Regions from separate parts of the Aeromonas sp. 25-AL00135 genome, predicted to be linked through region 1. Evidence: riboswitches for the same ligand, from Rfam matches in the RefSeq annotation. Region 1 holds a riboswitch; each other region holds the start of a gene.
The links. A riboswitch is a leader RNA that binds a small molecule or an ion and turns the genes downstream of it on or off. The one in region 1 is predicted to bind cyclic di-GMP.
Positions count from the first base shown of each region.

Region 2: another riboswitch for cyclic di-GMP. It lies ahead of gbpA (N-acetylglucosamine-binding protein GbpA); the one in region 1 lies ahead of ACW5XC_RS19665 (glycosyl hydrolase family 18 protein).
Region 3: another riboswitch for cyclic di-GMP. It lies ahead of ACW5XC_RS18255 (immunoglobulin-like domain-containing protein); the one in region 1 lies ahead of ACW5XC_RS19665 (glycosyl hydrolase family 18 protein).

Region 1 is NZ_JBSTYQ010000029.1:15,120-18,326, reverse strand. It holds gene ACW5XC_RS19665 (glycosyl hydrolase family 18 protein) at 1-1,260, opposite strand, end outside; cyclic di-GMP riboswitch class I at 1,365-1,452, opposite strand; gene ACW5XC_RS19660 (glycosyl hydrolase family 18 protein) at 2,073-3,207, opposite strand, start outside.
Region 2 is NZ_JBSTYQ010000010.1:12,549-15,755, reverse strand. It holds gene ACW5XC_RS10880 (methyl-accepting chemotaxis protein) at 1-1,067, shown strand, start outside; cyclic di-GMP riboswitch class I at 1,332-1,417, shown strand; gene gbpA (N-acetylglucosamine-binding protein GbpA) at 1,483-2,904, shown strand; gene cbl (HTH-type transcriptional regulator Cbl) at 2,963-3,207, opposite strand, start outside.
Region 3 is NZ_JBSTYQ010000022.1:55,898-59,104, reverse strand. It holds gene ACW5XC_RS18255 (immunoglobulin-like domain-containing protein) at 1-1,685, opposite strand, end outside; cyclic di-GMP riboswitch class I at 1,736-1,821, opposite strand; gene prlC (oligopeptidase A) at 2,259-3,207, shown strand, end outside.

The sequences.
Region 1 (3,207 bases):
GTAGCGCTTGTTGGCCGAGCCGTTGGTGGCCTGATAGAGGTTGGCCTGATGACCCAGGGAGGTATTGCTCCAGGCGCCGTTGTAGTCGTAACTCATCACGAAGAGGTGGTCCATGTACTGCTGGGCAGCCTTGTAATCCACATCCTCAATCTTGTCGTAACCGGCACCGATGGCGGAGGTGAGCTGATAGGTGCGACCGGTCTCGGCCTCCAGCTCGTCGAGCATGGCGCGCAGATCCTTCATGATCAGCACATAGGTTTCCCCATCTTTGGTCTTGTCCCCCAGATTGGGGTTGGCGCCATCGCCACCCGGGAACTCATAGTCGATATCGACACCGTCGAAGAACTTCCAGGTCTGCAGGAACTCTTTGACCGAGGCGACGAACACGTCACGCTTGGCTTTGTCATGCATGAAGAAGAAGGGATCGGAGAGAGTCCAGCCACCGACGGAGGGGAGGATCTTCAGGTCCGGATAGGCCTGCTTGAGGGCCATCAGGTTGCCGAAGTTGCCCTTGTAGGGCTCATCCCAGGCGACCAGTGACCCCTGCCCTTTTTGCAGCGCGGCCCAGGGATCGTGAATGGCGACCTGGAAATCCTTGCGCCCGGCACAGGCACGTTGCAGCGCCTGGAAGCTGCCGGAAATCTCCTTGAGGCTGTCGTTGAGGCCATCACCGCCACAGATCGGGGTGAAGCCATAGAGGATATGGGTCAGGTTCTGGGCTGGCAGCTTGTCCACGGTGAAGTTGCGATCATAGACCCCCCACTCCACATAGTAGGTGCCGACCACCTTGCCGGACTTGTTGACATAGGGTTTGTTATTCTCCTGCAGAGCAGGCTTGAGCGGTACGAGGTGGCTGCCATCAGTATCGGCGACCACGATCTCCTTGGCATCAGACAGGGTGCAGCCATCGCCGTTGCACAGCGCGACCTGCATCTGATAGCGGCCCCCCTTGTGCACCTTGAAGGTGGCGGTACCCGCGGCGGAAGAGGGACCGGACCAGACTTCCTTGCCATCCAGCAGCACCTTGGCACTCTGGCCGATATCGCCGTTCCAGATATTCCAGGTGACGGTCACATCGGCGCCATCCTTCACCTTGACCAGCTCGTTATAAGCGGTCGCGGACTGGTTGACTTCGACGATGGCAAACTTGGTGGGGCCCCAACCGATGGCGGGTTTGCCGGGAGCTGCCGCATAAGCGGCGGCGGAGGCGAGCAGGGTGCCGACCATCATGGCCAGCAGTGCAGGTTTTGGACTTAGCATATTGCTTTCCTTTTCGTTTCGTTATGGGAAAAACGAAAGGGCAACGCAACACGACAGGTGACACAAAAACGGCCGCCCCTTGGCAAAGGCAGCCTGCATTCTACTGTGGTGGCCCCGCTATCCTAGGTCGTCTTGACCCTTAGACCGGAAGCTTTGCGTCCCGACTTTTCAATCGGTTTGCCCTTGTCACAACGTTATTTCTGGCGATAAATAATCGCCGATTGACTGTAGGGTAATTCTGATAAGTAAGCAAATCGGACCATTGCCAGCCCACCAGTTACCAACCCCGACAATTACCCACTTTCAAGAAATTAATGTTTAAAAAACAGCCGGATATGTAGACCTAATCTCATCACCTCCAACCAGATACCTCACATCATTTTTTTGATCTGCATCACACCAAATTGAGAAAAATCAATGAGTAAGAACAATATGCGACAAAAGACCCATCTGTATCGCAACTAATGAATTTATAATCGCCGCTTTGCATGGCCAGCAGGTGTCTTCATGCCCAGCGAATTGCCCTCACGCACCCGGTTATCCAGATACGACAAATTTGTTCGTTTGACGATTTATGCCTTGCCACTGGCCGGGATGATCTGGCTTATCAACAGCCTCAATGGCTGGCAAAGAGCAGCGTGTGGCACAGATGCCAGCTATCGGGGAGAGCATTAATCACTAGCCCGGAAGGGCCGCTTTGCAGGCACAAAAGAGAAGCTGGGTGGGGAAACCGATTGGCAGACCCGCCAGAATGTGGCGAAGCGGGGAGAAAAAACGGGGCATGACTGGCATGCCCCGCCACCATTCAATGCTTATTTACAACTGGCGGCTCCCATATCCTGCCAGACGTCGTGTTTGCCGGGCTCATTGCCCTTGGTCCAGTACTGCGCCTTCCACTGACGGCCGTTATGGGTGGTGAGCTCGCCACCGTTGTAGGCCACATTGGCATCCCAACCCAGTTGCACCTTGCTCACCAGCAGCCACTGATCCGCGGTGCGGCTAGGCTCGTTGCCCTGGGTCCAGTACTTGGCCTGCCACACCAGCTGGTTGTGACTCACCTTGTCGCCGCTGTTATAGGTGCTGGCTGCTTTCCAGACTGGCCAGTTGGCCGCATCCGGATCGGTTGCCGTGCAACCACCGCCGCTGCTGGCCGGTTTGACCGTCAGACGAGTTGCCGCGCTGGCATCCAGCCCGCCGTCGGAGACGGTGACGCCCAAGTCATAGCCGATGTCGCTGGTGACGCTCGGGCCGGTGACCACCAGAGTGGCGCTGTTCTGACCCGTTGCGGTGATGCCTGCCGGCACACTCCACTGATAAGTCAACGGATCACCGTTCGGATCAGAGGCGGTCGCCTTGATGGTCACCTGCTTGCCCGCCTCCACAGAGGCCGTAGCAGGTACACTCACCACCGGCGCCAGATTGGCCTGCGGCGCCTTGTTGGTGACAACAACCTGATCCTTGGCACTCAACTGCTGGTCATCGGTCACTGTCAGCTCGAACACCAGATTGATGTCGGCAGTCACCGCATCGAGTACAACGCGGGCCTTGGCCTGAGTGGCATCAAGCAAGCCAGCCTGCGGCCCGGAGATCTGCTTCCAGCTGTAGCTGAGCGCGCTGTTTTCCGGATCGTGGGAGGCCGACCCATCCAGCGTCACCTCGGTCGGGCCGGTCACCTTGAGGTCACTGCCTGCATTGGCCAGCGGCGGCTTGTTGGCTGGTGGAGTCGTCCCCTCGCCGTGGCCCAGCCCCTCGTGCATGGCGTTGAGGATGTCACCGTTGTCGGCATCGATCTCCCAGGAGAAGAGGCCACCGAGCTTGTTGGCCAGCACATACTGCCCCTTGGCCTTGACCGAGCGATCGTTGTCATAGGTGATGAGATCGCCGGTCGACGCCTTGAACAGGTAGGGAGCCTCGGCCACCTCGTCGTAGCTCTTCTCCCAGCCACTG
Region 2 (3,207 bases), on a different contig from region 1:
CCCACTCCATCGTCTCCCCCCTCAGTCAGATCAACCACGCCATGCAACGGGTCGCCAAGGGGGATCTGGTGGTGAGCATCCCGGTACAGGGCAAGGATGAGCTGGGAGTGGTCGCCCGCTGCACCAACCAGAGTCTCGATGCCATCCGTCACGCCCTGCTGGAAGCCAGTCAGGGGGCTCGCAACGTGGCGGATGCCGCCCTGCGCATCGCCGCCTCTGCCGAGCAGACCAATCAGGCGGTGACCAGCCAGCGGGATCAGCTGGCCCAGCTCGCTACCGCCATGAACGAGATGAGCGCCACCATCTCCGATGTGGCCGGACACGCCGAAAATACCGCGCGGGATACCCAGGAAGCGACCGGAGAAGCCGGGCTCGGCAACCGCGACGTTCACGCCAGCGTGCACGGCATCAAGGCGCTGGCTACCGAGGTGGAGCAGGCCACCCAGCAGGTCAACCAGCTCAAGGAGGGGGTGATGCAGATCAGCGAAGTGACCGCTGTCATCAGCGCCATTTCGGAGCAGACCAACCTGCTGGCCCTCAACGCCGCCATCGAGGCAGCCCGTGCCGGTGAGCAGGGCCGCGGCTTTGCCGTGGTGGCCGACGAGGTGCGCCAGCTGGCCAGCCGCACTCGCCAATCCACCGAAGAGATCCAGAGTACCATTGCCCAGCTGCAGCAACGGGCCGTCACCGCAGCCAATGCCATGGACACCAGCCGCAAACTGGCGGAGAGCAGCGTCAACCAGTCCCAGCAGGCGGGGCAGGATCTCACCCTGATCGTCAACCACATCCAGCATGTGAGCGACATGGCGACCCAGATCGCCACCGCCGCCGAGCAGCAGAGCATGGTGGCCGAGGATATGAACCGCAACGTCAGCGGCATCAACGACTCGGCGCTGGAGATGTCCCAGTCCGCCTCGCAACTGGCGCAGGAGAGCGAGCTGCTGGCCGGTCTCTCCCGCAGCCTGGATGAGCGGCTTGCGGTGTTCAAACTGGGCAAGGAGTCCTCCACTGCGCCAATGATGGCTCCCATATCTCCCCCGTCAGGCGAGCAGCGCGCCCGTCATTGATGACGTCAATCCTTGTCGCCTTGTCACCCGACCTGCCAGCCAAGCTGGCAGGTTTTATTACGCCAACAACACGCAATCAGCATGCATCTTATCGGCATATTCAACGTTAATCGGTGCCATTCACAGATAAGAGAGCAATTTAAAAACAGTCACTTAGAATGATTTGCGCGCCATTGGATGATGCGTTTAAACATTCAACTTCAAATAACGAATCAATGCAGTGCACAATGGTGATGGCCGAACATTTGGCCCATCACTAATCATCTAGTCATTTGGCAAACTGACCGAAAGGTCGGGACGCAAAGCCTCCGGTCTACAGACGTTTTGTCCAGGATAGCGGGGTTGCCACACGCAAGTGTGTATCGGGGAATCCCCAGGCCAACTGACTGCCCACATCTGTCGAACAGAGGAATGTATGGCAGCAAAAATCCAACTCAATCACATCGCAGCGGTGCTGGCTCTGCTGGCCAGCGGCAGCGCCCTGGCCCACGGCTACATCAGCCAGCCCGAGAGCCGCAACTACCTGTGCAAAACCGGTGGCAACAGCCAGTGTGGCGGCGTGCAGTGGGAGCCCCAGAGCGTGGAGGGGCCATCAGGTTTCCCGCAAACCGGCCCGCAGGATGGACAAATCGCCTCGGCGGGCAGCCCGCGCTGGAGCGAGCTGAACATCCAGACCAGCGACCGCTGGACCAAACGTGAAGTACAGCCCGGTCCCTTCGCTATCAGCTGGACATTCACCGCAAACCACGTCACCCGCAACTGGCGCTACTACCTCACCAAGCAGGACTGGAACCCCAACCAGCCGCTCACCCGCGCCTCGTTCGACCTGACCCCCTTCTGCGTCATCGACGGCAACATGGTGCAGCCGCCCAAGCAGGTGACCCATAACTGTATCCTGCCGGAGCGCACCGGTTATCAAGTGATCCTCGGCGTGTGGGAAGTGGGCGACACCAGCAACAGTTTCTACAACATCATCGATGCCAAGTTCAAAGATGGTAGCCAGCCGCCGCTGGAGTGGAGCCAGGCAGGCACCATCTACCCCTCCATCGACCTCGCGGTGGGTGACAAGGCGATGACCCGGGTATTCGATGCCAACGGCGAGCGCCCCGATCTGCAGACCGTACTGACCATCACCACCGCCGAGCAGGGCCAGAAGAACAGCTGGGCTCATGCCCTCGCCAGCAAGATCAACGCCGAACAGAGCCTGATCCGCGCCGGTCAGCAAGGAGCCGATGGCCAGTTCAATCCGATCTACGGCATGAACCCCGTCTATCTGCATCGAGACAGCAAACTGGATCGAGTCGAGATTGACCTGCAACAGCAGCAACCGCCGGTGGTGGACAGTATCAGCGTCAGCGGTCTGGCCAGCGACTATGTGCTGGACAACGGCAAGGCAACCCTCGATTTCACCGTCACCGCACAGGGCGATCTGGCCGTCACCAGCACCCTCTATGACCACGGCGGCGTCGCCAAGGGTGAAAGCAGTGCAGATATCAAAGACAGCAGCCACACCTTCACCATGGCGCTGGAAGGACTCAAGGCAGGTCACCACCAGCTGGTGATCAAGGCCACTCCGAAAGCGGGCGGCGAGACCATCCAGCAGACCATGGATCTGATGTTCAAGGAGCAGAGCAGCGGCGAATATGACTTCGTCTTCCCGAACAACATCAAGTCCTACACCGCCGGTACCAAGGTGCAGCAGCCGAAAAATGGCAAGGTCTATCAGTGCAAGCCCTTCCCCTACAGCGGCTACTGCGTGCAGTGGGCCACCACCGCCACCCAGTTCGAGCCGGGCATCGGCTCCCACTGGCAAATGGCGTGGGATGAAGTGAAGTAACTCGCCACCGGATAGCAAAAGGGGAGCCATTGGCTCCCCTTCTGTCATCTCTTCCGATTCAAATCTGGAAGTCGAGGGCGGGCTCGCTGCCCATGGCGCGGGCCTGAATATCCGCCAGCGCCAGCTCGGGGTTGCAGAGCTGGATAAACTGCCAGGCAAAGTTGTGCTGGAACTGCCCCTGCTTGAGGCCAATCCAGGCGGTGTGGGGGGCAAACAGATGGCTGCCATCGAGCTGCACCAGCCCCTGATCGCGCTGGGTGTCGAACGCCATGTCGGCCAGTATGCCGACCCCCATCTCCAGCT
Region 3 (3,207 bases), on a different contig from region 1:
CCGCAGTCGCTGTCACCCTGTACGCGCCAGACGCCCCAGTCACCCGTGGTGCCCGGCTCTTCGTTCTGGGTCCACCAGCCTGCCAGCCAGTTCTTGCCGTTGTGGCTGACGATATCGCCGCCCACGTAGACCTTCTTGGCATCCCAGCTGTTTTCACAGACGGCGCCCTGCTCCCTGACGGTCACGTTGCGCTGCTGGGTTACCTGCTGACCGGCGCTGTCGCTCACCTGATAGGTGAGGGTGTAGCGGCCGACCTTGCTGCTGTCGACGTTGCCGCTGACTTTGATTTGGGCGGTCAGGTCGCCATCTTCTTCATCATGGGCGCTGACGCCGGTCATCGGATCGAAAGCGGTACCCAGTTCCAGCGTGGTGTCGGTGACACCGCTGAACACCGGCTTCATGCTGTAGACCTCGATGGTGCGTACCTGCTCGGTGACGTTGTTGTCGCGATCGCTCACCTTGTAGGTGAGGGGGTAGAGGCCGATGCGCTGGCTGTCTACCGAGCCTTCCACCTGGATCTGGCCAGTCAGGTCGCCATCTTCCTTGTCGTTGGCGCTGACACCTGCCAGCGGATCAAAGGCGGTACCCTGCTTGATGCGGGTATCGCTCAGGCCGCTAAACACCGGCTTGCCGTTGTCGACCGGCGGCGTGATCTCCTGATCGTGGATGAAGGGGCCGTAGCTCTTTATGAAGGATTCGTTGTAGGACTGACCGGCGGCGTTGCGGCCCATGTCCCAGTTGATGGACCAGGTCATCACGCCACGCAGCGGTTGTCCCTCGCTCTTCAGGCGGTTGAAGGCGTTGTAGAGCTTCTGCGGATCCTGCACATAGCCGGTGGCGGCGGCGTCGATGTTGGTCGGAATGCCGAACACCAGCTTGTCATGGGGGATCTTGTAGAAGCCGCGGGTACCGTTGCTCAGCGAATCCGCCATGTAGTAGATGAACTCTTCTTTCAGGGCATCGTTGTTCTGGGCAATCCAGCCGATGCCATCGATGTAGATACCGTCGCCACCCTGGTTGTAGAACTGAGGGTTGATCCAGTCGTAGTACCCTTCCAGATTGCGGATATAGGGGATGTAGGCGCCAGTCTGGGTCAGATAGGGGAACTCCGGCGCCATGGTGATGAGGAAGTTTTTCCCCTGGGCGCGGTAGTGATCCTTGACCAGACGCAGAGCCGCCGGGATCACGGTCTGGTTGTCGGCGGCAGTGATGGCGGCCTGTTCCAGGTCGATATCCAGTCCGTCGAAGCCATAGGTCTCCACCAGACGGATGATCTCGTCGGCAAAGGCCTGCTCCTGACCCTTGCGCAGCTCGATGTGCGCATCGGCACCGCCCAGCGCCAGCAGCACGGCACGGCCCTGACGGTTCAGCTCGGCGATCTGCTCGATAAACTGGCTTTCGCTCATGCCGATGGCCGAGTCGAGCTTGAAGGTGGGGATGGGATCGCTGCCATAGACCTTCATGAAGGAGACATCGACCACGTTGTATTGCGGGTTGACCTGATCGAGCTTGACGCAGGGGGCGATACCGCCCTTGTAGCCCGAGCCGTCACACCAGTTGTGCCAGTAGCCAACCACTACGCCGGACTGGGGGTTGACCATCGCCTGACCGGCACTGGCGGCATATGCCATGGGGGCGCCCATGCCGAGCAGGCAGCCAAGCAGGGATAATTTGAGTTTGTTCATCGTCTCTCCGTACGGTGCAAATGGGGCGTCGGTTGTGACCGGACGTCCCCGGGGGCAGCCCCGCTGTCATAGGTGTTTTCCCTTAGACCGGTGGCTTTGCGTCGCGCCCTTTCGGGTCACTTTGCCTTTTTCATCCGATTTCTGTGCAGCACAGAGAATCAAGTGACCTGCATGGCAGGTTGCCTATGATAGATGCTTGAAAATAAATTAATCAATAGTTGGTTTTGATTCTAATTAACTGAAAAATATTGATAATTTGTTACATCCACCACATTTTGTTCGTTTCCATGATTGAGCATGACGGTACTTGGCTGGCAGCTGTGGCGCCGGTAAATGGCGACTTTTTGCCCCTTGAAAGTAGCGGTAAGAGCCAAAAAAGGCCCACAGATTCATTCTGTTACTGGCTGTTGATGGCAAAACTGCAGCAACGGCAGAGATCCGGGTCGCAATGGCTGGAAAAGTACAGGGTTGCGGCGGATTCCCGCTTGATTATTGCGTGGCTTGGCCACATGTTAGAAAGCCATACAGAGCTGCTAAAGCGGTCTGTTCAAGACCAAACAAGAGGTAACCGGGATGAATAACCCTTTGCTGACAATGGATTCGCTGCCCCCTTTCAGCCAGATCAAGCCGGAGCAGGTTCAGCCTGCCGTGATTCAGGCGATTGCTGATTGCAAGCAGAAGATCAGCGATGTGCTGGCCCAGCGTGATCCCCATACCTGGGATAGCCTGATTGCCCCGCTGGAAGAGGTAAATGACCGCCTGTCACGGATCTGGTCACCGGTCAGCCACCTCAACTCCGTACTCAATAGCGAAGCGCTGCGCGAGGCCCATGACGCCTGCCTGCCGCTGCTCTCCGAATTCCAGACCTATGTTGGTCAGCATGAAGGGCTCTATCAGGCCTATCTGGCCCTCTCCCAGAGCGATGATTTCCCGCTGCTGAGCGGCGCCCAGCGCAAGGAGATCCAGAATACCCTGCGTGACTTCCGCCTCTCTGGCATCGGTCTGCCTGCCGAGGCGCAGCAGCGTTACGGCGAAATTCAGGCCCGCCTCTCCGAGCTGGCCTCCCGCTTCAGCAACAACGTGCTGGATGCGACCCAGGGCTGGCACAAGCTGGTGGCTGATGAAGCCGAACTGGCTGGTCTGCCCGACAGCGTGCGTGCCGCTGCCCGCCAGATGGCCGAGCTCAAGGGCAAAGAGGGGTGGTTGTTCACCCTGGATATCCCCTCTTACCTGCCGGTGATGATGTATGCCGACAACCGCGAGCTGCGCGCCGAGATGTACGAAGCCTTCACCACTCGTGCCTCCGATCAGGGCCCCAATGCGGGCAAGTGGGACAACTCCGCCATCATGAGCGAGCTGCTCACCCTGCGCCGCGAACTGGCCCAGCTGCTGGGCTTTGCCAACTATGCCGAGCTCTCCCTGGCCACCAAGATGGCGGACAAGACCGAACAGGTGGTGAGCTTCCTCACCGACCTGGCGGCCAAATCCCTGCCACAAGGCAAGGCCGAGCTGGAGGAGATCC